Regions from separate parts of the Roseovarius carneus genome, predicted to be linked through region 2. Evidence: riboswitches for the same ligand, from Rfam matches in the RefSeq annotation. Region 2 holds a riboswitch; the other holds the start of a gene.
What was found. Region 2 has a riboswitch for cobalamin ahead of KUD11_RS01500 (CbtB domain-containing protein). Riboswitches for the same ligand answer to the same signal wherever they lie in the genome.

Region 1: another riboswitch for cobalamin. It lies ahead of KUD11_RS08120 (TonB-dependent receptor plug domain-containing protein); the one in region 2 lies ahead of KUD11_RS01500 (CbtB domain-containing protein).

The regions. Positions count from the first base shown of each region.
Region 1 is NZ_JAHSPD010000001.1:1,607,003-1,622,860, reverse strand. Features, by position in the region: gene KUD11_RS08160 (NAD(P)-dependent oxidoreductase) at 1-1, opposite strand, end outside; gene KUD11_RS08155 (2-hydroxyacid dehydrogenase) at 23-982, opposite strand; gene KUD11_RS08150 (hypothetical protein) at 979-1,173, opposite strand; gene KUD11_RS08145 (amidase) at 1,190-2,530, opposite strand; gene KUD11_RS08140 (TRAP transporter large permease) at 2,527-3,894, opposite strand; gene KUD11_RS08135 (TRAP transporter small permease subunit) at 3,925-4,515, opposite strand; gene KUD11_RS08130 (TRAP transporter substrate-binding protein) at 4,625-5,719, opposite strand; gene KUD11_RS08125 (NnrS family protein) at 6,483-6,797, shown strand; cobalamin riboswitch at 6,851-7,064, shown strand; gene KUD11_RS08120 (TonB-dependent receptor plug domain-containing protein) at 7,199-9,142, shown strand; gene KUD11_RS08115 (ABC transporter substrate-binding protein) at 9,144-10,022, shown strand; gene KUD11_RS08110 (FecCD family ABC transporter permease) at 10,022-11,002, shown strand; gene KUD11_RS08105 (ABC transporter ATP-binding protein) at 10,999-11,757, shown strand; gene KUD11_RS08100 (adenosylcobinamide amidohydrolase) at 11,754-12,431, shown strand; gene KUD11_RS08095 (DUF6925 family protein) at 12,428-13,462, shown strand; gene KUD11_RS08090 (MotA/TolQ/ExbB proton channel family protein) at 13,465-14,088, shown strand; gene KUD11_RS08085 (ExbD/TolR family protein) at 14,088-14,465, shown strand; gene KUD11_RS08080 (ExbD/TolR family protein) at 14,470-14,847, shown strand; gene KUD11_RS08075 (energy transducer TonB family protein) at 14,844-15,680, shown strand; gene pdeM (ligase-associated DNA damage response endonuclease PdeM) at 15,747-15,858, shown strand, end outside.
Region 2 is NZ_JAHSPD010000001.1:282,228-298,085, forward strand. Features, by position in the region: gene cbiB (adenosylcobinamide-phosphate synthase CbiB) at 1-626, shown strand, start outside; gene KUD11_RS01490 (lytic murein transglycosylase) at 697-1,881, shown strand; gene KUD11_RS01495 (chromosome segregation SMC family protein) at 1,888-5,343, opposite strand; cobalamin riboswitch at 5,551-5,770, shown strand; gene KUD11_RS01500 (CbtB domain-containing protein) at 5,803-5,979, shown strand; gene KUD11_RS01505 (CbtA family protein) at 5,983-6,663, shown strand; gene KUD11_RS01510 (hypothetical protein) at 6,729-7,232, shown strand; gene KUD11_RS01515 (DUF1636 family protein) at 7,237-7,560, opposite strand; gene cobW (cobalamin biosynthesis protein CobW) at 7,636-8,751, shown strand; gene KUD11_RS01525 (GNAT family N-acetyltransferase) at 8,751-9,203, shown strand; gene cobN (cobaltochelatase subunit CobN) at 9,270-12,962, shown strand; gene KUD11_RS01535 (hypothetical protein) at 12,959-13,339, opposite strand; gene cobO (cob(I)yrinic acid a,c-diamide adenosyltransferase) at 13,484-14,092, shown strand; gene KUD11_RS01545 (Lin0512 family protein) at 14,105-14,449, shown strand; gene KUD11_RS01550 (Lin0512 family protein) at 14,446-14,802, shown strand; gene KUD11_RS01555 (FCD domain-containing protein) at 14,866-15,633, shown strand; gene KUD11_RS01560 (hypothetical protein) at 15,640-15,858, opposite strand, start outside.

The DNA.
Region 1 (15,858 bases), 1.3 Mb from region 2:
TCTTAGAAGTCCTTTTAGAGAATTACAGCAGATCGCCCGGGGTCTTCCCGGCGAAAAAAGCATCAAGATTATCGAGCGCACGAAAGCCCATGGCGTCGCGGGTCGTGCGGGTGGCACTGCCAATATGGGGCAGCATGAAGATCGTGTCATGTGCGGCAAAAGCGGGGTTTCCGCCCGGCTCTACCTGAAAACAGTCAAGACCAGCGGCGGCCAGATGGCCACTCTCAAGCGCGCTCAGAAGGGCCGCCTCGTCAATCAAAGCGCCCCGCGCCGTGTTCACCACAACCGCGCCTCGGGGCAACATGGCAAAGCGGGCGGCATTCATCAACCCGGTGGTCTCGGGCGTGGCCGGGCAATGCAGCGACAAGAAATCCGCAACGCCCAGAAGGCTCTCGATACTGTCGTGATAGACCGCGCCTTTCGCATCCTCCGCAGACAGCTCCGAGCGGTTGTAATAGTGGATCTCCATATCGAACCCGCGCGCCTTGGCGGCAAAGGCGCGGCCAACCCGGCCCATGCCGATGATCCCGAGACGCGCGCCCGTGACCTGCTTGCCCACCATGAAGGCCGGAGACCAGCTGTCCCACTGCCCCGTCCGCACGATCCGGTCACCCGCCACCGCATGACGGGCAGCCCCCAGCATCAACAGCATGGCAAGCTCCGCCGTGGCATCCGAGAGCACATCGGGCGTGTTGGTCACAGCAATCCCACGCGCCTTCAGGCTGGGCAGATCGCAATGATCCACGCCCACGGAATGGTTGGCCACAATCTTCAGGCGGTCGGAGAACTGCGCCACGACATCGGCGCTGAAATGCTCGGAATGGCAGGGGATGATCGCGTCGAAATCGGCGCTGGCGGCGATCAGTTCAGCGGCGGTGCCGGGCAGGTCGCCGTGGTTGATCACCACGTCATAATCGCGCGCCGCACGCTCCAGCGTCGCGTCAGAGAGGCGGCGGGTGATCCAAAGGCGGGGGGTGCTCATTTCTTGCGGACGCATTCGTCCCAGAAATCATAGAGCGCGAGAGCGCAGACGATAAGGCCAATGAGCATAAAGGGCATACCACCATCAAACCCGGCAAACCCGGTGGAGATGCTGTGCGACAAGCCTCCGATGAACGTGCATAGCATCAACGTGCCAATCAGGCCGACGATCAGTTTTATTCCGTAAGACATGGCTTTGTCCTTTCTGTTACTCTGCCGCTTCGGCAAGCTGTGTCTGAACCCAAGCTGCCGTGCGCAGCAGGCGGTCGTCTTTCTCGGCGGGGCCGATGAGTTGCACGCCGATGGGCAGGCCCGTCTCCCCCACCAACAAGGGCAAGCTTACACATGGCAGGCCCGCGAGCGTCCACAAGGTGCAAAAGATCGGGTCGCCTGTGCCCGTGCCGAATACCGGCGCCTCGCCCGTGGCCGAGGGGGCAATGATAGCATCATAATCGACAAAGAAGTTCGCGAAAAACGCCTCAGCCGAGGCTTTCACGGCCAGCGCGTCTTCATATTCGGTCTGGGTGATTTGACGCCCGCGCGCGACGACGGGCTTTAGCGTCTCGCTGATCCGGTCCCAGTGGGCGTCGAACACCTCAGCCTGATGCTGGCAAATCTCATATTCGTGAATGCGCCCCTGCACCGCCACAAGGTTTGAGAGCGTATCCGCCGCCGTCATGCGGGTGACTTGGGGCCCAAGGATTTCCACAACAGCCTCCAGCCCTTCGCGCGCATCCGCTGTCAGGCGGTCGTTAAAGGGAATGTCGAACCATGCCAGATCGGGCGACACGGGCGCGTCCGCCGCGGCCCCTGCGGCCATTGCGGGACGTGGGCGCGCAAAGCTGAGCGTGTCATGCCCGTCATAGCCGCCGATCACATCCGTGAGCAGGGCCGCATCACCCAGCGTGCGGGCAAAGACGCCCACCTGGTCCAGCGAGATCGACGTCTGCAACAACCCCGTCCGCGAGATGACACCGCGCGTCGGCTTGAACCCGAACGTGCCGCAAAAAGACGCTGGGCGAATGACCGAGCCGTTGGTCTGCGTGCCGATGGCCAGCGGCACATGATACGCCGCCACCGCAGCGGCAGAACCGCTGGACGAGCCGCCGGGGCTGTGATCAGTGTTATGCGGATTGCGCGTCTCATTGGCGTGCACAAAGGCCAGCTCGGTCGTGACCGTCTTGCCCATGATCACGGCACCCGCCCCGCGCAAAAGCTCCACAAGACGCGCATCATGTGCCGTCTCGCGGCCCGCAAAGATCGGCGTGCCGCGCTGCGTGGGCATGTCGCGCGTGTCGATGATGTCCTTGAGGCCCACGGGGATACCATGCAGCGGGCCTATAGCCATACCCGCTTGGCGGATACGGTCGCACTCCGCCGCCTGCGCCAGAGCGCCTTCGGGATCGAGATACGCCCACGCCTTGATCGTGCCATCGGTCCGCTCAATCTCGGCCAGACAGGCAGTCACAAGCTGCACCGACGATAAGCGGCCCGAGGCGAAAAACGCGCTCGCCTCGGACACGCTGAGTTTATGCGGCTCCGCGATCACGGGATGTAGGGGCCGAACAGATATTCAGGGAACCACAGCGCGATGCCGGGGAACTGATACATCAAGACCATCGTAAAGATAACGATGCCTAGGTAGGGCATGATCCCGCGGAAAATCTCCATCAGCTCGATCTGGTTCTTGAGCACCCCCTTTAGATAATAGGCCGACATGGCCATGGGCGGGGTCAGGAAGGAGGTCTGGAGGTTTAGCGCCACCAACATCGCGAAGAAATAAGGGTTTACGCCAAAGACTTCGAGGAGCGGCAGGAAGATCGGCACGAAGATGATCAGGATCTCCGACCACTCCAGCGGCCAACCGAGCAAGAAGATGATGACCTGCGCCAGCACGAGGAACTGCCACGGCTCAAGATCCATCGCGCCCACCCAATCGGCGATCACATCATGTCCGCCAAGGTAGGAAAAGACCGACGCAAAGGTCCACGAGCCCACAAAGAGCCAGCAGACCATGGCGGTCGCTTTCGCTGTCAGGAACACGCTTTCCTTGAGCTTCGTCCATGTCATCGAGCGATAGAGCACGGCGAGGATCATCCCGCCAAGCGCGCCCATCGCCGCCGCCTCAGCCGGGGTCGCAAGACCGCCGAGAATTGAGCCAAGCACCAACGCAATAAGGATCGTGAGCGGCACGAAGCTTATCAGCAGGTTGAGGTAAATCTCACGCGGGGGTGGCACGTCCTCGTTTGTGGGCTTGGGCGCCAACGACGGTTGCCACCAGACCCGCAGGATCACGTAGACAATGTAGAGTCCGGCAAGCAACAGCCCCGGAAAGACCGCCGCCGCATAAAGCCTGAGTGGTGATAGATCTCCGATGGCTGAATACACGATCAGCATGATCGACGGTGGAATGAGAATACCAAGCGTGCCGCCCGCGCAGATGACGCCCGAGGCGAAGCTCTTGTTGTAATTGGCATTGGCCATGGCCGGAAAGGCCAGAAGCCCCATCAACGTCACAACCGCGCCCACGATCCCCGAGGCGGTGGAGAAGACCGCACAGGTCAGCAACGCCGCAATCGCAAGGCTGCCCGGCAGATTGCGGGCCGCCTGATAGAGCGAGAAGAAGAGCTTGTCGACGATGTTCGCGCGCTCAACCACATAGCCCATGAAAAGAAAGAGCGGGATCGCGACGAGGGTCGGATTTTCCATCACCGAGTATGTGTTCTGGTTTAGCAGATAGAAGATATTGTTGTCGAAAATATCGCTGAACGTCTCGATTGGATGCCCCTGGTGATAGGCGTAATAGCCAAAGGCCACGCCCATCGCGAGCAGGGTGAAGGCAATCGGAAATCCTAGTAAAACCAGCAGGATAAACAGCCCAAGCATCATCAGGGCGACTTCGGGATTTGTCATCTTTTTATCTTTCTTGAAGCGCGGGGCGGTTTATTTCTTGCCTTGGGCGAATGCGGATATGGTTTCCAGATCCGCCTCGGTCAAAAGGTCCTCGGTCTCTTTCACATCGACCAGACGTTCGGGCCATTTGCCCGAGCGCATCGCCATCACGCAGCGCACAAGCTCAGCAAACCCCTGAATTGCAAGCAAACATCCCGAAAGCGGGATCAGAGTTTTGAAGAAATAGACCTGAATGCTGGCAGGGCTGTTGAAGCTCACCTCTTTCCAGCGCCAGCTATCGGAGGCGATTTCCCAGCCATACCAGACAAGCGCCATGATACCTGGAAAGAAAAACAGGAAGTAGAGGACGAAATCGAGACCTGCCTGCACCTTGACCGGGAAAAGCCGGTAGACCACATCGGCGCGCACATGCGTGTCTTGCGCCAACGCATAGGCACCGCACATCAAGAACAAGGCACCGTACATCTGCACCATCATGTCAAAGGCCCAAACCGTTGGCGCATTCAGCACGTAGCGGACAAAAACCTCATAGGACACCGACAGCGTCAGGATCAGGATGCACCACCCAAAGGCGCGGCCCGTCCAGAGGCTCAGCCCTTCTATGGCATGAACAAATCTCATATGTCTGTTGCTCCCCTAACAGATCAGCGGGCTGTCTCTGCGCCCCCCTATAGCGGCAAATGTCCGAGCCCCTCAAAGAGGCCCGGACATCATGCTTTAAAAGCTGTGATCAGCCGAAGTAGTGATCGTATGCCAGCTTGTAGTCGGGCTGGTTGAGGTTAAGATACCCCATCACTTCTTTGGCGTATTTCTTCTGCGATTCCATCACCTTGGCGAAGAAGGGGTCTTCGCCTGCGATACGGTCTGCGACAATGTCCCACGCGGCAAGCTGTGCTTCCATCACCGAAGTTGGTGTGCGGTAAACATTCACGCCATCAACTTCCTGAAGCTTGATCAGGTCGTCCGAATAACGCTTGGTGTTGCCCCAATAGAAGCCGGAGTTTTCAGCCATCGACGCGTTACGGATGATCGCCTGATGCTCAGGTGACAGCGCGTTGAACTTGTCTTTGTTGAACGTGACCTCAAAGCACTCCTGGCTCTGGTGGTATGACGCCAGATGGTAATGCTTGGAGACGTCCTGCATGCCGAAATCACGGTCAGACGTGGGGTTGTTGAACTCCGCCGCGTCGATCAGGCCCGATTTCATTGCCGGCTGAATTTCGCCGCCGGGAAGCTGCACAACCGACATGCCCATTTCCAACAGAACGTCTGCTGCAAGGCCAACGGTGCGATACTTCAGGCCGTCCATCTGGGACGCGTCCTTGATCTCTTCCTGGAACCAGCCCATGGGCTGAGCAGGCATTGGCGAGTTGAAGAAGGACACGATATTCAGCTGAAGCTCGCCCATCAGCTCATCAAAGAGCTCCTGACCGCCGCCTGCATGAATCCAGCCCAGCATTTCCTGGCTCGACCAACCAAAGCAAGGGCCAGTGCCGAAAAGCGACGCTGTTTTGGATTTGCCGTACCAGTAGGCGGACACGTAGTGTGCCGCGTCCAGAACGCCGCGGTGAACCGCATCTTGCATCTGGCTGGTTTTGACAACCGCATCCACCGACAGAACTTCGATGGTCAGCGAGCCGCCGGACATTTCATTAACGCGCGCCGCGAAGGACTGTGCGTTCTCAAGGAAGATGCCGCCGCCCCAGGCCGCTTGCATCTTCAATGTCGTGCCGGAGTCTTGTGCGATTGCAGGTGTCGCAAGTGCGGCAGCGCCGGCAACAGCCGAGCCGCGCAGGAATTTTCTGCGGTTAAGTGTATCTTTCATGTTTCCTCCCAAGGAATTAATAGCAGTCGCCGCTCGTATGATTTGGTCTGCAAGCAGTTTTGGATCATCAGCCCTGCACCGGCGCATTTAGGAGCCCAGACCTTACAGCCGGACCTTCAATGCGGGGCAGAACCACGATCTCGTGCAGTTTCCATTGGTTTATGCTGGCAGACAAGCGCTTCTTTTCGCGCACAAGCTGCGATCCGGTGTTTGAAATGGCGCAAAGCCAGACGCGCCAGCGCCAGATCAGGTTACTCTCAGGCAGACATGGATCAATCTCTATAAGTCTCATAAACCACTGTTATAAATGTTATAAATGACGCCCTGACTGGCGTCAAAACCACTCGTTCAGCCGTCGATATGACCACAGATCAAAACGCCCAAGCACCTCGGCGCGAGCACATATCTGAGCTTTACAAAAATTTCGTGAGCAGGGTGCTTTGGAAAAATATCGCGCATTATCAAACCGCGCGCCCCTGATCGCCGCACACGAATCAAACCTTGGGTAGGCCTCGGCAGCGATCACCGCTTGGGCGGGTCTCCTCCCGCGCAAAAGCTTGACCCGCATGGAGAAACTTGCCACGTAATGGGGGTCAGATCCGCATACCGCACCTCAAAGAGGCAAGCGCCATGTCATCTTTCACGCACCTCTCCCCAAGCAGCGTTCCCATCCTTTATCCTATGGGTTTCGTCCGTTTCTCCTTTTTGGCCCGCTTTGGGCCGCTTTGGTCGTGGTTATGTAGATATTGATGCTCACCGGGCGGTGGATCTACTGACGCGGCTCGGCGCGCTGGCCAAAGGGTTGGCCATCCTCAGACCTGATCTTCTGGCCCTTGGCAGTGCGCAGCATATCTGGATGGCGGGCGGATTTGCCCTCATGACGCTTGCTGTGATGATACGGGCCACGCTCGCCATCTTTGCCGCCCTTGTTGCCGCCGTGCTGGCCCGGCTCTGCGCGGGCATCTGGGAGCACAGCGCGATGCCGCTCTACACCCTCTCTGCCGCCCTCTGGATCGGCGCGTTTCTGGGCTTTGCAGTTCTTTACGGGTCCAGCCTGCTGCGCCCCAAGGCGGCATAATACACCCCGCCCGCACCAGAACGATTACCCCTTTCGCGAATCAATGCTCGCGCGTAAGCAAGAGGCACTTCGGTCCGGGCGGTTCGCCGTTTGGATAATAGGGAACGTGGTGCGGTGTAGCCAAAAGGCGCCAACTCCACGACTGCCCCCGCAACTGTAGGCGGCGAGCGAAGCCGGAATATGCCACTGCTGTGTTTCACATAGCGGGAAGGCCCGGCCCAGCATTGACCCGCAAGTCAGGAGACCTGCCGAGGTGATCACCCTGTTCGGACGCGAGGGGCGTTCCGGGCTGCGGAGCGTCTTCCGCCGTGGTGGCTTCACCGTCTGCGGGGGGCATCCGTCCTTCACATGACATTCAAGTCAATCGGCGCCGAATCTGGCGCCGTGTCCGAGGGACGAACATGCGTTACATATCATTTGCGGCAAGCCTTGCCGCCACCACAGCCATTTCCGGAGCCGCGCAGGCTCAGGAGCCTTTTGATCTGGGCGAGATTGTCGTCTCGGGCGGGCTTTCGCCGGTTGCCGCGTCGTCGCTCGGCAGGTCCGCCACCGTTCTGACCGCCGAAGACATCGAGCGGCGGGACGTCAAACACGCAGCCGATCTGCTGCGCGCCCTGCCCGGTGTGTCGGTGTCGCGCACCGGCGGTGTGGGTGGACTGACCCAGGTGCGGATGCGCGGGCATGAGGGCAATCACACCCTGGTGCTGATTGATGGGGTCGAGGTCGCCTCCACCAATTTCGGCGAGTTTGACTTTGGTGGCCTTCTGGCTGCGGATATCGGGCGGATCGAGGTGCTGCGCGGCCCGCAATCGTCGATCTATGGCTCGCAAGCCATCGGCGGGGTCATCTCGATCACCACGAAACGCCCCAACCGGCCCGGATTCTCCGGCCGGATCAGCACCGAACTTGGCTCGGATGGCTCGTCCGGTCTTGGGCTCAACGTCTTTAATCAAGGCCCCCGCGGCGAGCTGAGCTTCTCCACTGCGATGCGCGCCACCGGCGGCTTTGACATCTCCGGCACGCCGGGCGGCGAGCGTGATGGCGACTGGAACGAGACCTACAACCTCAAGGGCCGCTATTTCGTGACCGATACGCTGACACTGGGCGGCACGCTGCGCTATGTCAGGCGCAATTCGGACACGGATTCGGATCTGTTTGCTGCTCCAAGCCGCGCAACTTTGGTCACGGACACACCGGCCAGTATTCAGGTGCAGGAAACCTTTGGCTCGGTCTATGCAGAGCTGGAGACGATGGGTGGACGCCTGACCAACCGGCTGGAATACAGCTTTGCCCATATTGACCGCCAAGGCACAGGCAGCACCGGAGCAAAGAATACCGACAACACCGGCAACCGCTCCAAGATCGCCTATCGCGGCACGCTGGCGCTGGATGCCGCAACCCTCGATGCTGCCAATCACAGGCTGACCTTTGCCGCGGAACACGAGCGTGAAGATTACAAGGAAAACGACCCTGCGATCGTCTCTGGCGCGGGTCAATTGGTCAAACGTGACCGGGTCCAGAGCGCCTTTGTGCTGGAATATCAGGGTGAGTTGGCAAGTGGCCTCGATCTTCAGGCCAGCGTCCGCCATGACGACAACGACAAGTTCAAGGATTTCACCACCTATGCGGTTGGCCTCTCCTACAGGTTCCCAAATCAAACGACCCGCCTGCATGCATCCTTCGGGACAGGGGTACAAAACCCAACCTTGGTGGAGCAATTCGGATTTTTCGCCAATTTTACCGGCAATCCCAATCTTGAGCCTGAGCAGAGCAGGGGCTGGGATATCGGGATTGAGCAGGAATTCCTCGGCGGTCGCGGTGTCGTGGACCTGAGTTATTTCTCGGACGAATTGACCAACGAGATCGCCTCGTTCCGCAACCCGGCCACTGGCATCTCGACCCCGATCAACCGGGCCGGCAAAAGCGACCGCAAGGGGATCGAGCTGGCTGCCAGCCTACAGGTGACCGCGCAAATCGATGCCAACCTGTCCTACACATGGCTTGACGCCACAGAGCCAAACGGGGCTGTCGAAGTGCGCCGCCCCGAACATGAGTTGGCCTTGCAGGTGGGCTATGCGCTGCCCAATGACCGCACCCGCCTAGATATGCAGGTGCGCCATGTCGCGGGGAATTTCGACCTCGATTTCCGGGGGCCGTTTGTGCCCGGCGCGCGCGTAAAACTCAGCGACTATACCGTCGTGGATATCGGGTTCTCCCACGCGCTGACCGACACTGTGCAGCTTACGGGCAGCGTCAAGAACCTGCTTGACGAGGATTACGAGGAGCTTTTCGGATATGCCAGCCAAGGCCGCACCGCCTTCATCGGTTTGTCAAAGGCGTTTTGATATGGGCTGGACCCCACGCGCACGCGCGATCTCGGGGCTGGCCCTCGCAAGTGTCGCCCTCGTCGGGTTGATGGGGACGACACCGGCCAAAGCTGAGACAGCCACAGCCGAACCAAAACGCGTGGTGTCGATGAACCTCTGCACAGATCAGCTTGCCATGTTGGTCGCCGCACCGGGTCAGCTCATTTCGGTAAGCTATCTCGCGCGCGATCCGCGCAGCTCCGCCATGGCTGAGGAGGCCCGCGCCTACCCCGTCAATCATGGGCTGGCCGAGCAGGTTTACCTGCTCCAGCCCGATCTGGTGATCGTCGGGCGTTACACCACGCGCGCCACCGCCGACATGCTGGAGCGTTTGGGCACGCCCGTCATTCGCTTTGATATCGCGCGCAACATGGAAGATGTGCGGACGCGGATCATCGAGATGGGCGCAGCCCTTGGTCAAGAAGCACGCGCGGAGGCACTGGTCGCCGATTTCGACGCGCAACTTACGGCGCTCAGGACGGCCCCCGCCCAGCGCCCGCGCGCGGCACTTTATTTTGCCAATGGCTACACATCCGGCGACAACACACTCGCGGGTCAGATCCTGCACGCAGCGGGCTTTGCCAATATCGCGACCGAGCTGGGATATGGCGCGGGTGGCATCCTGCCGCTGGAGCTTCTGGCCCTCTCGGAGCCCGACGCCCTGATCACGGGACAGCGCTACGGCAATACCTCGCGGGCAGAGGCGATCATGGACCATCCGGCGATCCACGCGCTGCGCCAAGGGCGTGCGCAGGCGCCGCTCACTGACCATGATTGGGTCTGCGGCACGCCCCATGTGCTGCGCGCCATCGCCGAGATCACCGCCCTGCGCGGTCAGATAGACGCGGGAGGCCCGTGATGCGGCTTTTTGCAATCCTCTCCGCGCTGGTCGCGCTCCTCTTCATCACGGCATTGGTGGTCGGCCCGGCGGGGATCACGCCCGGTACGGCGCTGCGCGCGTTGATCTGGGGCGACGCAGGCCCGCTCTCTCTCGTGATGCGCGAGATCCGCCTGCCCCGCGCCATTCTGGCCGTGTTGATCGGGGCGAGCCTCGGCATGGCGGGGGCCGCGATGCAGGGCTATCTGCGAAATCCGCTGGCTGATCCCGGTCTGATCGGGGTCTCCGGCTCTGCGGCCCTTGGGGCGGTGCTCGCGATTCAGACGGGGTTGGCCGCGAGCTTTGCGTTTGGCCTGCCGATTGCGGCGCTTGCAGGCGCGTTATTCGGCGTGGGGCTGGTCCTTGCGCTTGCCGGGCCGCGCGGCGGCTCGCTGACTTTGATCCTCGCTGGGATCGCGATTTCGGCGCTCGCGGGGGCGCTCACATCTCTGGTCCTGAACCTGTCGCCCAACCCTTTCGCCGCGAATGAGATCGTCTTTTGGATGATGGGCTCACTCAGCGATCGGTCGATGACCCATGTCTGGATTGCCTTGCCGCTTATTGCTGCGGGCTCGCTTCTTCTGATACGTCTGCCGCGCGCGCTTGATGCGCTGACGCTGGGCGAGGATGCGGCGGCGGCGATGGGGATAAACCTCACTCGCCTGCGCCTCATGGTGATCTTTGGCACCGCCGCCGTGGTGGGGGCCGGGGTGGCTGTGGCGGGGGCGATTGGCTTTGTCGGGCTGGTCGTGCCGCATCTTTTGCGCCGCTATGTGGGTGCGCGCCCCGGCCAATTGCTCTGGGCCTCGGCGCTGGGTGGGGCGGCGATGCTTCTGACCGCCGATCTGGCCGTGCGGCTGATCTTGCCCGCGCGCGATCTGAAGCTGGGTGTGGTCACGGCCCTTGTCGGCGCGCCTCTCTTTTTGCACCTGATCTACCGCACAAGGCGGGAGGGCTTATGACGCGCCTGGCGCTTCAGGATTTCGGTGTTGTTTTGCGCGGCCGGAGCATTTTGCAGGACGTGAGCCTGAGCGTGGGGCCCGGCGAGCTGGTTGGCATCATCGGACCCAATGGCGCGGGCAAGACTACGTTGATGCGCTCTGCCCTCGGCCTGATCCCGAGCAGCGGGTCAAGCTCACTCGCCAAACTCGATGCGCCGGCGCGGGGCCGGGCGGCGGCGTGGATGCCACAAGCGCGCGAGATTGCGTGGCCCGTGACGGTGGAGACGTTGGTGGCATTGGGCCGCACCCCGCATCTGGCGGGCGGCGCGCGCATGACCGACGCTGACCATCGCGCCGTGGATGCGGCCATAGCGCAGATGGATCTCACCGAGATGCGCGCGCGCACCGCCACGCGCCTGTCGGGCGGAGAGCAGGCCCGTGCCCTCATCGCCCGTGCACTGGCGCAGGAAACGCCCCTTCTTATGGCGGATGAACCCATTGCTGGGCTCGACCCTGCCCACCAGATCGCGACGATGCAGATTTTTGCAGGGCTGGCGGCAGGGGGCCAATCCGTGATCGTGTCGCTGCATGATCTGGGCCTCGCCGCGCGCCACTGCACCCGCCTGATCGTGATTGGCGCAGGCAGCCTGCGCGCCGATGGACCGCCTGAGGAGGTGCTGACCCCCGCCCTTATCCGCGATGTTTTCGGTATCACGGCCCATGTGCAACGCACCGACCAAGGCCTGATTTTTCAACCCCTCGCGGTGCTGCCATGAACGCGCCTGCGCAGTCCCGCCTTATCGAGGATCACCCATGGCTGGCCTTTGATCTGGGCGCGCCAATGCAGGTCCTCAGCTGGGCGATCAACGCGCCGGGCTTCGTTACCGCCCGCCACATTCTCTGGCGCGAGGTGCGCAATGCGGACCTTACCCTCGATATGGATGTCCACCCATGGCTGGAGCGGCAATTGCGGGCGCGCGGCGCGGCGGATGCGGTGTGTTTCCTGACCTCGCGCGATGTGCGGCATGTGCATCAGCACCGCGCACGCGTTGAGGGTGCAGAGGCCCACTCCGTGGCCACTGTCGGCCTCGGTAATGCAGAGCGGGTCGGCACGCGCCGCGACAAGGCCACCACCGATTGGGGCACGATCAACATCGCTGTGGCCGTGCAAACGGGCCTGACCCAAGCCGCTATGATCGAAGCGATGAGCATCGCCGCACAGGCCCGTACCGCCGCGATCATTGAATTGGGCGTCGCCTTGCCCACAGGGATAGCAACCGGCACCGGCACGGATTGCATCGCCATCGCGGCCCCCCACGGCGCAGGTGCCTATACCGGGCTGCACACCGCCCTTGGCGAGGCGATCGGTGCCGCCGTTTACCACGCGACAAAGGTCGGTGGCGCGCGCTGGATACAAGACACACAGACCAAAGGGAGACCTTCACCATGACCAATCTTGAACAGATCCTGCATGACGCAATGGCACATCCCGAAGCGGGGTGGAACATGGGCTCATTCGGTGCCATCGCCGAGTTTCACCATGTCCGTGATGAGGCCCCCCGCCTGCCCATCATGTCCGGAACGCCCCAGTCACCCGACACACCGCTCAGCCAAGTCAGCACCCGAGGCGGTCTGCGTCTCGATACGCTCAAGAACGTGCGCCCCGTGGCATATGAGACCCTCAGCCCCAAGGCGCATCGCTGGTCTCAGGGTGTCGCCCTTTGCCTCCCCGAGGCCGAGGCGGCCATGTCGCGCCGCAGCGTTCTGACCGAGCTTGGCCCAGACGCCGCCGCCCTGCGCCCCGAAGACCGTGGCGCGATCCTCTTTGATATGGGGCTGGCCCAGCCGCAGGTGGATTTTTGCATCCGCACCGACGATGCCGCGCTGATCGACGTGCTGCGCGCGGCGGAAGGCGCATCGCTGATGGACCCCGCAAACCCCGCGATGGGCGCGATCCTCAAGGCGCATCCCCACCGCGTTGCCCTCACAAAGCTGGGCCGCGTCGAGGTCTTCCAGCCCATTGGCGGGCCGGATACCGATGGCACCTCCCCCGAAGGGCCGCACACCCATGTGCTGCCGAAACTGCTACGCGCGGCGCGCACACATTCGGCCAATACGCCCATTCCCGAAGGCTGGGTGCCATGCGCGGGCTTCCATCCGGAAAACCCTGTGATCGGGCGGCTGGGTGAGGACAAGCCGCTCAACCGCGCGGCCTTTGACGGATTTCAGGAGCTACTGCGCGACTGGGGCCCGCCAGAATATGTCGAGGCCAAGGCCGCGTGTTGGGCCGCGTTGGAACAAGGAACAGCGCCCAAAACCGTGGACGAGCCTGCCACGCGCATTGGCCGCACGGGCCTGCGCAACGGGTTACGCCAGTGGCGCAGGCTCCATGGCGACAGCCCGCTTGCAGCGGCATGGAGCGCTCATTTTGACAATACCGCCGTACCGCAGAACGCAGTTGATGAGACAGCAGAACCTTAGGGATGGGACCAGATATAAACGCACTCACGGGATTTCTCGCAACGGGCGGCCCAGCACTTTGGGCCATTGCAGCGCTGTCGGTGCTGACACTGACCCTGATCCTGTGGAAGCTTTGGCAGCTCACGCGCTTGGGCGCATGGCAAAGCGCCGCCGCAGAGGCTGCTGTGGCCGCTATGGTCGCGCGGCCCCAAGCGCGGCCCAACGCCCGCGATATCCGCAGCCGCTTTGTCGCAAGCGCGCTGGGGGCGCAAGACTTGCCCGATACGCTCGCGCGCGAGGAGGTGACACGCCTCGCCCTGCGCGCCCTGACCGAGATCCGCACGGGCCTGCGCCCGCTTGAGCTGATCGCGACAATCGCGCCGCTTATCGGGCTTCTCGGGACCGTTCTGGGTATGATCGAGGCGTTTCAGGCGCTGGAGACCAGCGGTGGACAGGCCGACCCGTCCGTCCTCGCGGGCGGTATATGGGAGGCGCTTTTGACCACGGCAGCGGGCATGGCCGTGGCAATCCCAGCGGCGGTCGCGCTCAGCTGGTTCGAGGGGATCGCAGAGCGGGTGCAGACCGATTTTGAGGATATGGCCACGCGCCTATTCACCCACGCCTCTGGGGTAAAGGCCGCCGCCTGATGCTCGCCCTGCCCCCCTTCCGCCCAAGCCGCAAGCCCAGCCTTACGCCAATGATCGACGTCGTGTTTCTTCTGTTGGTCTTCTTCATGCTCGCCTCACAATTTGGACACGACAGCGCGCTGACCCTGTCGCCTGCGGGCGGCGATGCGGCCTATTCCGGCCCCCCGCGCCTTGTGGAGATTGGCCCGGACGGGCTGCGCCTCAATGGCGCGCCGGTGGCCGAGGCGGCGCTGGCAGAGGCCCTTGCCCCCCTCACCACAGGGGCCGAAGATGTGATCGTCTTGCGCAGTGCGGATGCTACCAGCCTGCAACGCCTGATCGACGTGGCACAAACCTTGCGCGCGGCCGGGTTTGCCACCCTCGCCGTGGTGCCCTAGAGCCATGCGGTTTTCACGCCCCCGCCCGCCGCGCCGCATCGACGCCGCCGTGCCCATGATCAACGTGGTTTTTCTCCTGCTGATCTTCTTCTTGATGGCGGCACGGATCGCGCCCCCGCCGCCCTTCGACATCACCTTGCCAGCGGCTACGGGCGAGACCCCGCTTGGCGAGGGCGCAATCCTCTTTGCCGCCGCAGATGGCACGCTGAGCTTTGCCGGACAAAGCGGCGTGGCCGCCCTCGCCACTGTCGCGGCCCAAGCGCCCGAAGCGCTCACCCTGCGCGCCGACGCGGCCTTCCCCGCACCCGATCTGGCCGCCCTTCTGGCCCAGCTAGCAACGATGGGCGTAGCCGCCGTCGATCTGGCGATCCGCGCGCCATGAGCCGCGTGGTCGAAGTCTCGGCATGTCTCGCACTTGCCACCGCGGTGCACCTCGCGCTGTGGGCCAGCAGCCATGACGGCGCGCCGGGGTCTGCTGGAATGGGCGGCTCAGACAGCCTCACCGTCTCGGCGGTCAGCCCCGCCCTCGCTGATCTGGTGGCAGCATGGGATCGCCCGCCACCCGCACCCGAGACACCCATGCTCAGCACGCCCCAAGCACCAACGGCCATGACCGCCCCCGCAGCCTTGCCCCAGATAGCGGCGCCGCGCAGCACGCCAAGCAGCCCCGCTGCCCCGTCGGCCCCTGTGCTCAACGCCGCCCTCGCGCCCGCGCTGCCAAGCATCGACACGCAGACACCGCCCGCACCACCCAAAACGCGCCCACGCTCGCGGCCCGAAACCCTCGCCCGCACGCCGCCTGCCCCGAAGCCCGCAGCCGCCGCAAAACCCGAATCTGAGAGCCGCGCCAGCCAGAGCGCGGCGGGCCAAGGTCAAACCACGGCAGCGGGGACCACAGCAACCCGCGCAGACCCCACGCTGTCGCCCGCCCGCACAGCCACGCTGATGGCGCAGTGGGGGGGCGGTGTCCGCAGCAGCATCGAGCGCCGCAAACGCTATCCGGGGGACACGCGGGCCAGAGGGACAGTGCATTTATCCATCCAAATGCGCACCGATGGCGCACTGACCTCCGTGAGTGTGGCGCGCAGTTCAGGAGATGCAGCGCTTGACCGCGCGGCGATTACTGCGGTCCAAAGCGCGCGACTGCCCGCCGCCCCGCGCGCCCTGCCGCCCGGTACACATGCCTTTTCGCTGCCCATGTCGTTCACGCCCTGAGCCGTTTGAGACCCCCCAGGGAAGACGCCTCTTCCCAAGCCCGGCCCCAACAGCCATAAATCCCGCATGACCACATATGCTTTCACCCTTGCGGGCGCGCAGCTGACTGCCCTGCCCTCCGGCGCGCTTTATTGGCCGCAGGAAAATCTGCTGGCTGTATCGGACTTGCATCTGGGCA
Region 2 (15,858 bases):
AGCATGTGGAGGCGGTTGCGCGCAGCCTGCGCCAATCGCTACCGGAAGGACGCCGCGCGGTAGCGCAAATCGTCGGGCGCGATACCGCAGGGATGGACACCGCAGATGTGAGCCGGGCCGCAATCGAATCAGCCGCCGAGAATGTGTCGGATGGGGTGATAGCACCGCTTTTCTGGTTCCTCATTGCAGGGCTGCCGGGGATGATGGTTTATAAGATGGTCAACACGGCCGACAGCATGATCGGCTACCGCACCCCGCGCCATGAGGCGTTTGGCTGGGCCGCCGCAAGGCTCGACGATCTGCTGAACCTCGCGCCAGCCCGGCTGACCGCGCTGATGATCTGGGCGCTTCATCCGCCACGCGCGGATTGGGCCGAGATTGCCACCGACGCGGCCAAGCACCGCTCGCCCAATGCAGGCTGGCCCGAAGCGGCCATGGCACGCGCCATCGACACCGCGCTCTCTGGCCCGCGCAGCTATCACGGCACGCGCGAGGACTTTCCATTCGTGCACCCACGCGGCACACAAGACGCAGGCCCCACCCAGATTTTCGCGGCGACATCCGTGCTCTGGCGCCTCTGGGCCGGGGTGCTGGCGGCGGTCCTCATCCTCGCCATGCTTTTCTAACAGCCTATTTCAGGACTGCACGCATTACGCAAATCGCGTTACCCTGTCCCAAAACATTGGGAGACTTGATATGCGCCGACTGACCTGCCTCACCGCCCTTTGCCTCACCCTCGCGGCCCCAATGACGGCCTCGGTGGCCCATGCGGCTTGCGGCGGCAGCTTCGACACTTTCGTCGCGGGCCTCAAATCCGAAGCGGTGCAGCGCGGCCATGCACAGGCCACTGTAGAGAGTTTCTTCGCCTCTGCGCGGCAGGACCCGTCGGTGATCAAAGCCGACCGCGCGCAAGGCGTGTTCCAAAAACCCTTCACCGAATTCGCAGACCGCCTGATCAGCTCGGGCCGCCTCAACACGGGCCGCGCCAAGGCCCGCGAGTTCGACGCGATCTTTGACCGGATCGAAGCGCAATACGGCCTCAACCGCGGCGTTCTCTTGGCCTTTTGGGCATTCGAGACGGATTACGGCGGGTTTCAGGGCAATTTCAACACGCTCAACGCGCTCGTCACGCTCAGCCATGATTGCCGCCGCCCCGACCTCTTCCGCCCGCAGGTTTTCGCGGCGCTGGAGCTGTTTGAGAAGGGCGATTTCGATCCGGTGCGCACCACAGGCGCTTGGGCGGGCGAGATCGGCATGGTCCAGATGCTGCCCCGCGACATCATTGAAAGCGGCGTGGACGGTGATGGCGACGGGCATGTCTACCTCAAAACCTCCGCCCCCGATGCGCTGATGTCCGCAGGCAAAATGCTCAGCGGGTTTGGCTGGCGTAAGGGCCAGCCATGGCTGCATGAGGTGGCCGTGCCTGCCGAGATGGACTGGTCCAAATCGGGCCTGCGCACGACGATGAAAGCGTCTGAGTGGGAGCGGCTTGGCGTGCGCGCGCGCCACGGGCAGCTTGCCGGTGGGTTGGAGGCAAGCCTTCTGCTGCCGCAAGGGCGCAAGGGCCCTGCCTTTCTCGCCTATCCCAATTTCCGGGTCTATTTCGATTGGAATCAGAGCTTTACCTACGTGCTAACCGCCGCCTATTTCGCAACACGTCTGGAAGGCGCACCCGTGATGACACGTGGCAACCCCGAGCCGGGGCTCAGCAGCAATCAGATGAAGCAGCTTCAGACCAAGCTCGCCGCACGCGGCTATGACGTGGGCAAAATCGACGGCATTTTGGGCGCAGGCACCCGTGCGGCGGTGCAGGGTGTGCAGCAAAAACTGGGACTGCCCGCCGATAAATGGCCGACCCCGGCCCTGCTGAATAAGCTCTGAGAGGTCTCAGGCCACCATCGCCTCGGCCTTCTTGAGGTCCACGGAGACAAGCTGCGACACCCCTTGCTCGGCCATGGTGACGCCGAAGAGACGGTCCATCCGGCTCATTGAGACGCCATTATGGGTGATGATCAGGAAACGTGTCTCGGTCCGGCGACACATCTCATCCAGAAGGTCACAGAAGCGCGCGACATTGGCATCATCCAAAGGCGCGTCTACCTCATCCAGCACGCAGATCGGCGCGGGGTTCGCGAGGAACACGGCAAAGATCAGCGCGAGCGCGGTCAGCGTCTGCTCACCCCCGCTCAGAAGGCTCAGCGTGGCCAGTTTCTTGCCCGGCGGTTGGCACATGATCTCCAGGCCTGCCTCCAGCGGATCATCGCTTTCCACCAGCACGAGATTGGCCTCGCCCCCGCCAAAGAGGTGCTTGAAGAGCATCGAGAAATTGCCGTTCACCTGCTCAAACGCAGTCAAAAGGCGCTCGCGCCCCTCGCGGTTGAGCGAGGCAATGCCGCTGCGCAGGGCCTTGATCGCTTCCTCCAGGTCGGTCTTTTCCGACAAGAGAACGTCATGCTCTTCCTGCACTTCTTTTGCGTCTTCCTCGGCGCGCAGATTGACCGCACCCAACGCGTCGCGCTGGCGTTTGAGGCGGTTCACATCGGCCTCGATCGCCTCCGCTCCGGGCATTTTATCGGGGTCCACCCCGAGGCTCTCCAGCAGGGCGGCGGGGGTGATTTGCTGATCGTCATGGATGCGCGCAGCGGCAGCACTGCGGGCCTCGGAAGCCGCGTCGGTGCGGGCCTCGGCACGGGCGCGAGCCTCGCGGGCATCCGACGCGGCCCGCTCGGCTTCGCGCTCGCCATCCGTGGCATGGCGCGCGGCCCCTTCCCCGGTGGATAGGGCATCGGCAGCGGTGGCGGCGCGGGCCTCGGCGGTGGTGATCTGGCCGCCCAATTCGGCGCGTGCCTCACTGATTTGCGCAGGCACGGCGGCGGCCTCGCCAAGCTCGGCTTCGGCGCTCACTTTGCGCTCGGCCAGCTCGGCACTGCGCGTCGTGGCCGTCTCCAGACGCAGGCGCCAACCGCTCAACTCCTTGGTCACTTCCTGGCTCCGGCGCGTGCGCGCCTCGCCTTCACGACGCAGCTCATCATGGGCCGAACGGCGTGACATCATCGTGATACGGGCAGCCTCCACCGTCAGCTTGGTATCCTCCGCGCGCGCCCGCTCGGCATCCAGATCACCAAGGCCTTGCAGCCCGGCCTCCGCCTCGCTCAACTGCCCGCGTGCGGACAGCGCCTCATCCTCGTGACGTGTCACGGCGAGGCTCAGCGATTCCAGTTTTGAGGCCGCAAGGTTGCGCTCCGCCTCTGCCCGGCTGAGCGCGCGGGCGGCGTCATTAACAGCGCGATCAGCGTCCCGGCGCGCCTCGCGGGCGGCTTTATCCGCCTCGCTCAGATCGCGCAGGGTTTGGGTCAACATCTCATGCGCACGGCGCGCACCATCGGCGCGGGCGCTGGCATGTTCGAGCAATTGTTTCAGCTCTTCCAGGCGATTAAGCTGTTGAAGCCGTAGCGCGGCTGCGGATGGCGCATCCTCGGCCCACGCGCGGTATCCGTCCCAACGCCAAAGATCCCCCTCAAGCGACACCAGCCGCTGACCGGGTTTAAGCGCCGCCTGAAGGCGCGGGCCGTCTTCGCTGTCCACCAGGCCGATCTGGCTCATCCGGCGGGTGAGCACATCCGGCACCGAGACGTTTTGCGTAAGCGGCACAGCCCCCTCGGGCAACGCCTCCACATGGCTGTAAGCGGGCAGAACGGCCCAGCCAGAGGGGCCGTCAGGGCCCACTTCGGGCGCGCGCAGATCGTCGGCGAGCGCGGCCCCAAGCGCCTTTTCATAGCCCTGCTGCACCTGAAGCCGGTCGAGGATCTGCCCGCCCTCGGCGGTGTCACGCTCCACCAAGCGCGCCAAGGCCGACACCTCGGCCGAGAGGGCGTTGACCTCGCCCTCGGCCTCGCTCCGCTCCCCGCGCGCTGTGGCCTCGCGGGCTTGCGCGTCGTTGCGCGCCTCATCCGCGGCGATGAGGGCGGCTTCCGCCGCCTCCGCCGCCGCGTGCGCGTCTTTCTCCGCAGACCCGGCGGTTGCGAAATCTTGAGCCGCCGTTTGCAATGCCGCGTTTGATGCCGCCACGGCAGAACGGGCCTTTTCGGCCTCCGCCTCGGAGCGCTGAAGCATGCTGCGGCTGTCGGAGACGAGCCGTTGTGCCGATTGGTGGCGCGCCGCGAGACGGGCCACATCCTCGGTCAGTGATGACAGATCCGCCTCGCGCTGGCTGAGGATATCCGACGCATCGCGCGCCTCGGCGGCGGCGGCCTCCAGCTTGCCCTCATGGCCGTCGGCGGCCTTGATCAGTTCGCGCTGCTCCCATTCCAGCCGGGCAATCGTCTCGCCCGCGTCGCGGTTCAACTCGCCCTCGCGCTCAATATCCTTGGCCAGTTGCCCGATGCGGGCCTCAAGCGTGGTGATACGGGCAAGGGCCGCCTCTTCTTGGGTGTTGAGCGTATCGCGCTGCACCGAAAGGCGTTGCAAAACCGCGCCAGCAATAGCGGCCTCTTCGCGCAGCTTAGGCAGGGCCTCATCGGCGGCGGCGCGGGCTTTGGCTGCCTCGCGCGCGGCGGCCTCGGCGCGGGCGGCGGCGGTGGTACGCTCTCGCAGGGCATCGCGGGCTTCGGCCAAGGCCGCATCCGCCTCTTTCCAGCGGCGATAGAGCAAAAGCCCCTCGGCTTGCCGCAACTCCTCCCCGATGGCGCGGTAGCGCGCGGCCTGCCGTGCCTGCCGAGCAAGCTGTCCCAGCTGTGCGGCCAATTGCTCAATCACATCATCCACGCGGGTGAGATTGCCTTCGGCTCCACGCAGCTTCAACTCCGCCTCATGGCGGCGTTGATAGAGGCCCGAGATACCCGCCGCCTCCTCCAAAATGCGCCGCCGCGCCTTGGGCTTGGCGTTGATCAACTCGGCGATCTGCCCCTGCCGGACCAAAGCGGGCGAATGCGCGCCCGTGGAGGCGTCGGCAAAGAGCATCTGCACATCGCGCGCCCGCACGTCCTTGCCGTTGACCTGATACGCGCTGCCCACATCGCGGGTGATGCGGCGGGTGATCTCAAGCGTATCGCTGTCATTGAACCCTGCGGGTGCGAGGCGGTCGGCATTGTCGATATGGATTGTCACCTCGGCAAAGTTGCGCGCGCCACGGCTTGCGGCACCGGCAAAGATCACATCCTCCATACCGCCGCCGCGCATGGCCGTCGGGCGATTCTCGCCCATCACCCAGCGTAGTGCCTCTAGAAGGTTAGATTTCCCGCAGCCATTGGGGCCAACCACGCCCGTTCGCCCGTCCCCGATGATGAGGTCGGTCGGATCCACAAAGCTTTTGAAGCCTGTGAGTCTGAGCTTGGAAAATCGCAAAAGGCCCGCCTCGCCATTGATTCTCGGAGTGGTGTGCAGTTTGCCGAGGGCGCGCGGCGCGAGTCAACGCCAAACCACTGGATATGGATGCATGGGGTGAGTTATCCACAAGATATCGGCCAGAGACGCGCGCAGACACGGCAGAGCGCCCGTATCTTGGCTGCACCGGCCCATTGCAATCAACCTTGACGCATTGCGAGGGGACGTTCATACCATACGGGCAAAGGTTCCCCCAAGGGCGTAGAAGAGCCCGGGGATCAATTGGGAATGGCGTGTCGGTGGACCCCTCTCGGGCATCAATTCGTCAGCCGCCCCCGCGACTGTAAGCGGAGAGCCCCTGCCACATGCCACTGGGATACGTCCTGGGAAGGCGGCAGTCAGGCCTCGACCCGTAAGCCAGGAGACCAGCCTTTGCAGGATCAACCCGCCTCGGGGTAGAGGCGCATAGGAGACGACACCATGACGACACTTGTTCAAAACACCGCGAAAACCACAGCAAAATCCGCCGTTCTGCCCGCAGTTATGGCGCTGGCGATCGGCCTTGGCATCATCTTCGTGGCGGGCCACGTGCAAGCCTCGGCCTTGCATGACGCCGCACATGATGTGCGCCACGCCACCGGCTTCCCCTGCCACTAAGGTATGTTTGCCAAAATATTGACCAGCGGGCTTTTCGCTGGGTTCTGTGCAGGGCTGATTGCCGCCCTGTTGCAGCTCATATTCGTGCAGCCTGTTCTGCTTCATGCGGAGCTTTATGAGGGCGGTGACCTTATCTACAACATGGCCGAGGGCGCACCCTCGCGGCCGGACATCCCAGGCTTTGACGCCATGCGTGACGGGCTTTCGGTGCTCTTTTCAGCGCTGATTTACGTGGGCTATGGCCTGATTTTGGTGGCGTTCATGAGCATCGCGAGCGCCCAAGGCGTCGCCATTTCCGCGCATCAGGGAATTGTCTGGGGCATCGCCGGCTTCGCCACGATCCACCTTGCGCCGGCGTTCTCATTGCCGCCCGAAGTGCCGGGCATGGCCTCGGCAGATCTTGCCGCGCGTCAAATCTGGTGGTGGAGCACGGCGACAGCCACGGGCGTGGGGCTTGCGCTTATCGCCTTTGGGCGCAGTGCGCTGCTCATGGCCGCCGGGGCGGCAGTGATCATAGCGCCGCATCTTATCGGTGCGCCCGAGCCTGCGGTCTTTACCGGGCCGCTGCCACCCGAGGTCGCATCGCTCTTTTCTGTGCGCGCACTTGGTGTCAGCATGGCAGCATGGGCCACGCTCGGCCTTTTTGCAGCCTATTTCTGGCAGCGCGAAACGCAAGACGCCTGACCCAATCCCCCGGCGCATGACATCACGCCCGCGCGCCGGGGCACCCTTAAGGAGATACCGGATCAATGCCCAAAACGCTCATTTTTCTCGTCATCGGCCTCTTTTTCGGCGCGGGCCTCGGGTTTCTCACCGCCGCCACCTCGGGCACGCAGCTTGAGGGGCACGACCATGGCAGCGCCGCCCATGATCACATGGCGCATGATCATGGCGACGGCGATCATTCGGGTCACGCAGGCCACGGCGCGATGATTGAGGCGGAGGCACCCGTGCCGACGCTTATGTTACACATCCTGCCCGATGGCGCGCAAAGCCGGAACCTGCACATCATGACGCAAAATTTCACCTTCTCGCCCACCGGTGTGAACGGCGACCATGTGCCGGGCGAGGGCCATGCGCATATCTATGTCAACGGTGTGAAACAGCCCCGCGCCTATAGTGAATATGTCCATCTCGATGCGCTGCCCAAAGGCACGCATGAAATCCGCGTCACGCTCAATGGCAACACCCATGGCGCGCTGGCGGTGAACGGCACACCCGTTGAGGCAACGACAACGGTGACGATAGAATGAGCCTTCAGGCAGGCACCCGCCCGATGAGACAATGGCGCAACCGCCCTATGGCGCGCGCATCGTCGATCCAGCCATCCGGGCTCGCGGCATATAGCTTGGCGAAGGCAACCACGTCGCCCGCATCCTCAAGCGTCACATCCCCAAAGAGATACGTGGCCTTCTGCGGCGCGCGAAAGGCAAGGCTCACGGGCCGCGCGCAGGCGTTCATGCACGGCCAGTCGCGGACCTGCACCCCCAGCCCCGCCTCAGCCAGAGCGGCGCGCAACGCGTCGGCAAACGCAGGCCCCTCGGCTCCCTCGCATGTCGAACAGACAGTCATCACATCCATCACGCCCGCCTCCCTTTACCCTTTGGGGCTAGCTCAGCGGCGCTTCCCACGCAACCCATCTCAGGAGGCCTGACCATGCCCATAAAAATCCCCGCCACCGTTGTCACAGGCTTTCTCGGTGCCGGTAAAACCACCCTGATCCGCCACATGCTGAAAAACGCGGACGGGCGGCGCATCGCGCTCATCATCAACGAATTCGGCGATCTGGGCGTGGATGGCGATATCCTCAAGGGCTGCGGCGACGCGACCTGCACCGAGGAGGATATCATGGAGCTGAGCAATGGCTGCATCTGCTGCACCGTGGCCGATGATTTCATCCCCACGCTCGAAAAGCTACTGAACCGCGAGAACGTGCCCGATCATATCGTGATCGAGACCTCCGGCCTCGCCCTGCCCCAACCGCTGGTCCGGGCCTTCAACTGGCCCGAGATTTCCACCCGCGTCACGGTTGATGGCGTGGTCACCGTGGTGGATGGCAAGGCCGTGACCGAGGGCCGTTTCGCCCACAACGTCGCCGCCGTGGACGCCCAGCGCAAGATGGACGAGAACCTCGACCATGAGACACCTCTATCGGAGCTTTTCGAGGATCAGGTCGCTTGCGCCGATATGATCGTGGTGAACAAATCCGATCTGCTGGAGGAGGGCGAGGCAGACGCGCTGGTCGCCCGCCTGCGCGGTGAAAGCCGGAAGGGCGTACAGGTTGTGAAATCCACGATGGGCGCGCTGCCCGTCGATGTTCTGTTGGGGCAAGGCATCGGGGCCGAGGCCGATCTGGAGGCGCGCGGCGAGGTGCATCACCATCACCACGATGACGACGATCATGATGATGACCACCATGACGATCATCACGCGCATGATGATGAGCACCACCACGACCATCACCATGCACACGAGCATGAGCACGGCCACGACGCGTTTGAAAGCTTCATCGTCCTACGCGACGAGATCAGCGACCCCGCCGCCTTTTCCGCCCAAGTGGCCGATGTGATCCGCAAACACGACATTTTGCGCCTCAAGGGCTTCGCCGCCGTCACGGGCAAGCCGATGCGCCTGACGCTTCAGGCGGTAGGCCCCCGTGTGGACACCTATTTCGATCAGCCCTTCGGCACGGCCCCGCGTCAGACCCGCCTTGTGGTCATCGGCCAAACCGGGCTTGACCGCGCGGCGATCACAGCCGCCCTCGCTGCCTGATGCTGATTGTTGAGCCTGGATACCCGCTCGATCCCGGCCCCAAGGCGCTGTTGGAGCAAAGCCATACATTGATGACCACCCTTTTTGAGCCCGAGGAAAACTACTTCCTCGGGTTCGAGGCGCTTTGCACACCGGACGTGCATTTCTTCATCGCGCGGGAGGGCGATACCGTGCTGGGCACTGGCGCGGTTGTCGACAAAGAAAGCTACGGCGAGGTGAAATCCATGTTCACCGCCAACGCCGCGCGCGGCAAGGGCGTGGGTGCGGCCCTTCTGCGTGCGCTGGAGGATCACGCCCGCACGCTGAAGCTGCCCGTGCTCAAGCTTGAGACGGCCCTGCGTCTGCCCGAGGCGGTCCGCCTCTACGCCCGCCACGGCTTTACCGAATGTGGCCGCTTCGGCGATTACCGCCCCAATGACACCAGCTATTTCATGGAAAAACCTCTCGTCTGACGACGCTGGCTTACGCCGCGCTCGACCGCACGCACAACCCACCCCATCCGAAAGGCCCCAAACCCCATGCACCTGCTCGCCGCCACCCCCGGCTCCATCGACGATGGAAAAGAGCCGGTCGATCTGGGCCAGACACCCGCCGATATCATCTTCATCTCCGCCGCCGATACCGAGCTGAGCGCGCTCAGCGCCGCCCGCGCCGAGATGGAGACGCCCCCCGGCTTGCGGCTGGCCAACCTTACCCATCTCGCGCATCCCATGTCGGTCGACCTGCATCTCGACAATTGCGCGGCCAAATCCCGCCTCGTGATCGCCCGCGTGCTGGGGGGCACCGGCTACTGGAAATATGGGGCCGAGCAATATGCGGCACGCCTGCATGAGGCCGGCGTGCCGCTGGCCCTTCTGCCCGGCGATGACAAACCCGACCCGGAATTGCGCAGCCTCTCAACCATCAGCGACGCCGATTACGACGCGCTCTGGTCCTATCTGGTGGAGGGCGGGCCGGAGAACGCGGCCAATTTCCTGACCTACGGACAGGCCATGCTGAGCGGGGCCGCGCGCCCCGACCCCGCCCGGCCCCTGTTGCGCGCCGGGGTCTATTGGCCTGGCAGCGGGCTGGCTGATCTGGGCGCGGCCAAGGCCGCATGGACAGATGGCGCGCCCATCGTGCCGATCATTTTCTACCGGGCATTGGTGCAGGGCGCAGGGCTTCACCCCATCAATCGCCTCACAAAATCCCTGCTGCGCCGGGGGCTGAACCCACTGCCCATCTTCGTGGCCTCGCTCAAGGACCCCGTATCCGTGGGCGCTCTGGAGCAGCTTTTCGCAGCAGCCCCTCCGTCGGTCATTCTCAACTGCACCAGCTTTGCCGTAGGATCGCCGCATGCGGGCGACACAAGCGTGCAGAATCCTTTGACGATGGAGGCCGCACAGACCGCGCCAATCTTTCAGGTCGTCCTCGCAGCCTCGTCCGAGGAGGCATGGGCGGAGGGCCTCACCGGGCTCAGCGCGCGCGACATCGCGATGAACGTGGCCCTACCGGAGGTTGATGGACGCATCCTCAGCCGCGCGATCAGCTTCAAGGGTGAGGCGTTTTTCGACGACGCGACTGAATGCCCAATCGCCACCTACCGCGCCAATGGGGGCCGGGTGGATTTCGTGGCCGATCTCGCCAAACACTGGGCCCGGCTGCGCACCAAGAAGGAGAACGCGCGCAAGGTCGCCCTCGTGCTGGCCAACTATCCTAACAAGGACGGGCGGCTGGCCAATGGTGTCGGTCTCGACACGCCTGCCGCCACCGTGCATGTGCTGCGCCTTTTGGCCGAGGCGGGGTATCACACCCGCGATCTGCCCGAAGATGGCGCAGCACTGATGCAGCAGATCATGGCCGGGCCGACCAACTGGCTCACCGACCGCGCCACGCGGGAAGGCGGTCAGGTCCTGCCGCTGGAGACCTATCTGGAGGGGTTCAAGGCCCTGCCGCTGGCCCTGCGCGACCAGATGACAGACCGCTGGGGGGCGCCCGAGAACGATCCGTTCTATGAGGCGGGCACGGGCTTCAAACTCTCCATTTTTCTCTTTGGCAACGCGCTTGTGGGCGTGCAGCCTGCACGCGGCTATAATATTGATCCGACCGACACCTACCATTCCCCCGATCTCGTCCCACCACATAATTATCTGGCCTTTTACATCTGGCTGCGCCGCGTGTTCAAAACCGACGCGGTGGTCCATATGGGCAAGCACGGCAATCTCGAATGGCTGCCCGGCAAGGCACTTGCGCTGAGCGAGACCTGCTGGCCCGAGGCGGTGCTTGGCCCCCTACCGCATCTCTATCCGTTCATCGTGAACGATCCCGGCGAGGGCACGCAGGCCAAGCGGCGCGCACAGGCGGTGATCATCGACCACCTGACCCCGCCCCTGACCCGCGCCGAAACATACGGGCCCCTGCGCGATCTGGAGGCGCTGGTGGATGAGTATTACGAGGCCGCAGGCGTGGACCCGCGCCGGATCGAACATCTCAGACGCGAGATCCTGAGCCTGTCGCAGGCCACCGGGCTGGACAAGGACGTGGGCATGTCCGGCACGGATGAGGATGGCGATCTGGCGCAACTGGATGCCTATCTGTGCGATCTGAAAGAAGCGCAGATCCGCGACGGGTTGCATATCTTCGGCCAATCCCCCGAGGGGGTGCAGGCGCGCGATCTGCTGGTGGCTTTGCTACGCGTGCCGCGCGGCGATGGGACTGGCGGGGATGCCTCTCTGATCCGGGCGTTGGCGGATGATCTGGGGCTGGCCTTTGACCCTCTCGATTGTGATATGGCCGCCCCTTGGGACGGCGCGCGGCCCGAAGTTCTGGCGGCGCTCAGCGGTGATGGCTGGCGCAGTGCGGGCGACACGGTGGAGCGGCTGGAGCTTCTGGCCTGCGCGCTGGTTGACGGCGATGCACGCGCCCAAGGGCCAAAGAGCCGCGTGGTTATGGAATTTCTGGAGAGCAGCTTGCGGCCCATTCTGGCCTCCTGCGGCGCGCTTGAAGGGCTGGGCCTTCTCACCGCCCTCAGGGGGCAGTTCGTCGCCCCGGCGCCCTCCGGCGCCCCCACCCGCGGGCGTCTCGATACGCTGCCCACGGGCCGCAACTTCTATTCCGTGGACAGCCGCGCCGTGCCCACCCCAACCGCTTGGGCGTTGGGGTGGAAATCGGCCAACCTGCTCATTGAGAAACACCTGCAAACCCATGGCGACTGGCCCCGCACCATGCTTTTGACAGCTTGGGGCACCGCCAATATGCGCACCGGCGGCGAGGATATTGCCCAAGCGCTTGCCCTGATGGGGTGCAAGCCGAAATGGGACAGCGCGAACAGGCGCGTCACCGGGTTCGAGGTGTTACCGCAAGGCATTCTGGGCCGCCCCCGCGTGGATGTCACCCTGCGCATCTCCGGCTTTTTCCGCGACGCCTTCCCGCAGCTTATCGCCCTTGTCGACAGTGCGGCGCGCGCGGTGCAAGCGCTGGACGAGCCCGAGGATCTCAACCCCGCCGCCGCCCGTGCGCGCGCGGGCGAGACGGGTGCGCGCGTCTATGGCTCCAAGCCCGGGGCGTACGGCGCGGGCCTTCAGGCAATGATCGACGAGCGGCTCTGGGCCAGCAAGGCCGATCTGGCCGAGGCTTACCTCACTTGGGGCAGCTATGCTTATGGCGCAGGCTCAGAAGGAGAAGTGGATCGCGCAGGGTTTGAGGCGCGGCTGAGCCAGACCGAGGCCATCGTGCAGAACCAAGACAACCGCGAGCATGATATTCTAGATTCGGACGATTATTACCAGTTCGAGGGCGGAGCCGCCGCCGCTGTGAGCACGCTTCAGGGGCAAGACCGGGTGATTTATCACAACGATCATTCGCGCCCCGAGCGGCCTGTCATTCGCACGCTGGAAGATGAGATCGGACGCGTCGTACGGTCGCGCGTGGTGAACCCCAAATGGATCGAAGGCATCAAGCGGCACGGCTATAAGGGCGCGTTCGAGATTGCGGCGACGGTGGATTATCTCTTTGCGTTTGCGGCCACCACGGGGGCTGTGCGCGGGCATCACTTTGATCTGGTTGAAGCGGCATTTCTTGAGGATGACGACACGCGCGATTTCATCGCAGATCACAACGCGCCCGCGCTGCGCGAGATTGCCGAGCGGCTTCACGAAGCAATCGACCGTGGCCTCTGGACCCCGCGATCCAACTCGGCCCGCGCGCGTATCGAGGCGGCACGCGGAGTTTAAAGCGGCTCACAGCTCAGCTCGGCCAGACCACCCGATACCGCGAACACATCGCAGGAATACTCCGTCCCGCGCGGCAAGGGCGCTTTGCGGCCGCCGCAATTGAGCCGCGCTGTCATCTGCGCCGGATCACCGTCAAGGTCCCGCACCTGGCACCCGCTCACCTCTTCAATCGCCATCACGCCGCGCGATGCCACAGCCTCAAGCCTCGGCGCCCATTCGGCGTTGAGCCGGATCGCCTCTGCCCGAAGGCCATCGACGCGCACATCAAAAACGCTTTGGCCCACGCTGATCCGCACAGGCTCCACCCCCCGGAAATCGGGACCGGGCGTGTCGCAGGCCGCAAGCAGGACGGCTAGGGGAAGCAAGAGCAATCGCATCCCTGAACCCTGCCAGCGAAGTGGTTAACAACCGGTTACCAAAGCCAAAGCAATTCGCATGGATCGCCTTGGGAAATAGCTTGCACACCGCGCCGCCCTCTCTCACTGTCGCGCCCAAAGCAACCCCGCCCAGAGGAGCGCCCCATGACCGAAGACACAGACCGCCACGCGATGAAAATGGCCAAGAAGAAGGCCGCCCGCGACAAGATCATGGCCACCAAGACCGACGAAAAAGGCCTGATCATCGTGCATACGGGCAAAGGCAAAGGCAAATCCTCAGCCGCGTTCGGGATGATCTTCCGCTGCATCGCGCATGATATGAAATGCGCTGTGGTGCAGTTCATCAAAGGCGGGATGAGCACGGGCGAGCGCGACATGATCCTCGCGAAATTCTCGGACACTTGCGCGTTTCACACCATGGGCGAGGGCTTCACCTGGGAGACCCAAGACCGCGACCGCGATATCGAAATGGCCCAAGCCGCATGGGAAAAGGCCAAGGAGCTGATCCGCGACGAGACCAACAAGATGGTCCTGCTGGATGAGATCAACATCGCGCTGCGCTATGATTATCTGGATATCGGTGAGGTGGTGCAATTTCTGGCCGAAGAGAAGCCGCATATGACCCATGTCGTGATGACCGGGCGCAACGCCAAGGAAGAGCTGATTGAAATCGCCGACCTCGTGACCGAGATGGAGCTGGTCAAGCACCCGTTCCGCGCAGGCATCAAGGCGCAGATTGGCGTAGAATTCTAGGAGGCGCTCAGGATGGCCAAGCACCGCGTTCTGACTGAGTTCGGCATGGGCACGTCCCTGCGCCGTCAGGACTATACCGAGGCCGCACGGCGCGCCTTGCAAGACGCGCTGTGGCACAATTCGATCAACATGGCCGAGCTTTTTGGCAAGCCTAAGGAGGCGATGCTGATCGATGTGGAGATCGCCGTGCAGGCACCGCAGGAGGTGGATTGCGAGGCGCTGAAATCCGTGTTCCCCTATGGCTGGATCAGCGTGAGCGCGACGCATGGAGGGCTCGACATCCCCCGCCCGGATGGCGCCCCCACGGTGATCGCCAACGCCGCCATATCCGTCAGCTTCGAGATGGAGCCCACATGAGCGACCAGCGTTTTATCATCGAGATGGGCATGGGCAATGACCTGCATGGGATGGATTATCAGAAGGCCGCCGAGCGCGCGATTGAGGATGCGATCCGCCACTCCACCCTGCCAATTTTCCAAAGCACTGCGATTCCCCTGGAGACCATGCGCGTGACCGTGACGGTCGGCGTGCAGGACCCCGCCGCACTGGATTGTGCCGCGCTGGCGAAAAGGCTCCCACGCGGGCGGGCCGAAGTGCATGCCGTTTTGGGTGGGCAGAACGTGACCAACCCCGAGACGGGCGAGACGATTGTGATCGCCACGGCGGCGGTCGAGGCGTTTTTGCCCTATCAGGGCGCGGCTTGGAAGTAAGCGCTGCTTGCTCCGCTTGGCGGGTGGTCATATAATTTGACCAATTCCATACAAAGGCCGCCCATGCCGTTTCAAAAGGTCACCCCAGAAAAGCTGTCCACAGCTGTCACCCGCCAGATTGAAAAGCTGATCCTGCGCGGGATCCTGCGTCCCAGAGAGCGTCTTCCAGCAGAGCGTGAGCTTGCCGAGCGCCTTGGCGTGTCGCGCCCCAGCCTGCGTGAGGCGGTGGCAGAGCTTCAGGCGAAGGGCCTTCTCAGCAGCCGTGCAGGGGCCGGAATCTATGTGGCCGACGTTTTAGGCTCGGCCTTTTCCGAGGCTTTGATCAGGCTTTTTGCCGAGCATGACGAGGCGGTGTTCGACTACATCGCCTTTCGCCGGGATATGGAAGCGTTGGCGGCTGAGCGGGCCGCCCGGCTCGGCTCGGACACCGATCTGATGCTGATCCAGACCCTGATGGACAAGATGGAACGCACCCATCTGCACCCGAACCCGTCAGAGGAGGCGCGTCTGGACGCGGAATTTCACCTCTCCATTCTGGAGGCGAGCCATAATGTCGTGATGCTGCATATGATGCGCTCGATGTTCGACCTTTTGCGCGAGGGGGTGTTTTACAACCGGCAGATAATGTTTCGCCAAAGCACCACGCGCACGGCCCTTCTGGAACAGCACCGCGCGATCAACACGGCGCTTCAGGCCCGTGATCCTATCGCGGCCCGCGCCGCCGTGGAGGCACATCTGGGGTTTGTGGAGGCCGCGCTGAACGATCAACGCCGGGCCGACGCGCATGAGGATATCGCGCGCCAGAGATTTGCCCATGAGCAGGAGCGTTAAGCGATCCTATCGCTTTTGACGCAGCAGACCCTGCCGATCTACATCCTTTCCCTCCGCACCCTGCCCAGACGCAATGACCTGCGCGTCATCGCCACCCGCATCCTCGGGTCCAAGGATTTCACCCGTCAGCCCCGGTTCAGGGCGGGTGACGCCGGAAATCCGGCTAGCCTCCTCAACCGCGCGCACCATCTGCGCGGTCCGCATTCTGGCAAGTGCGGCATCTGC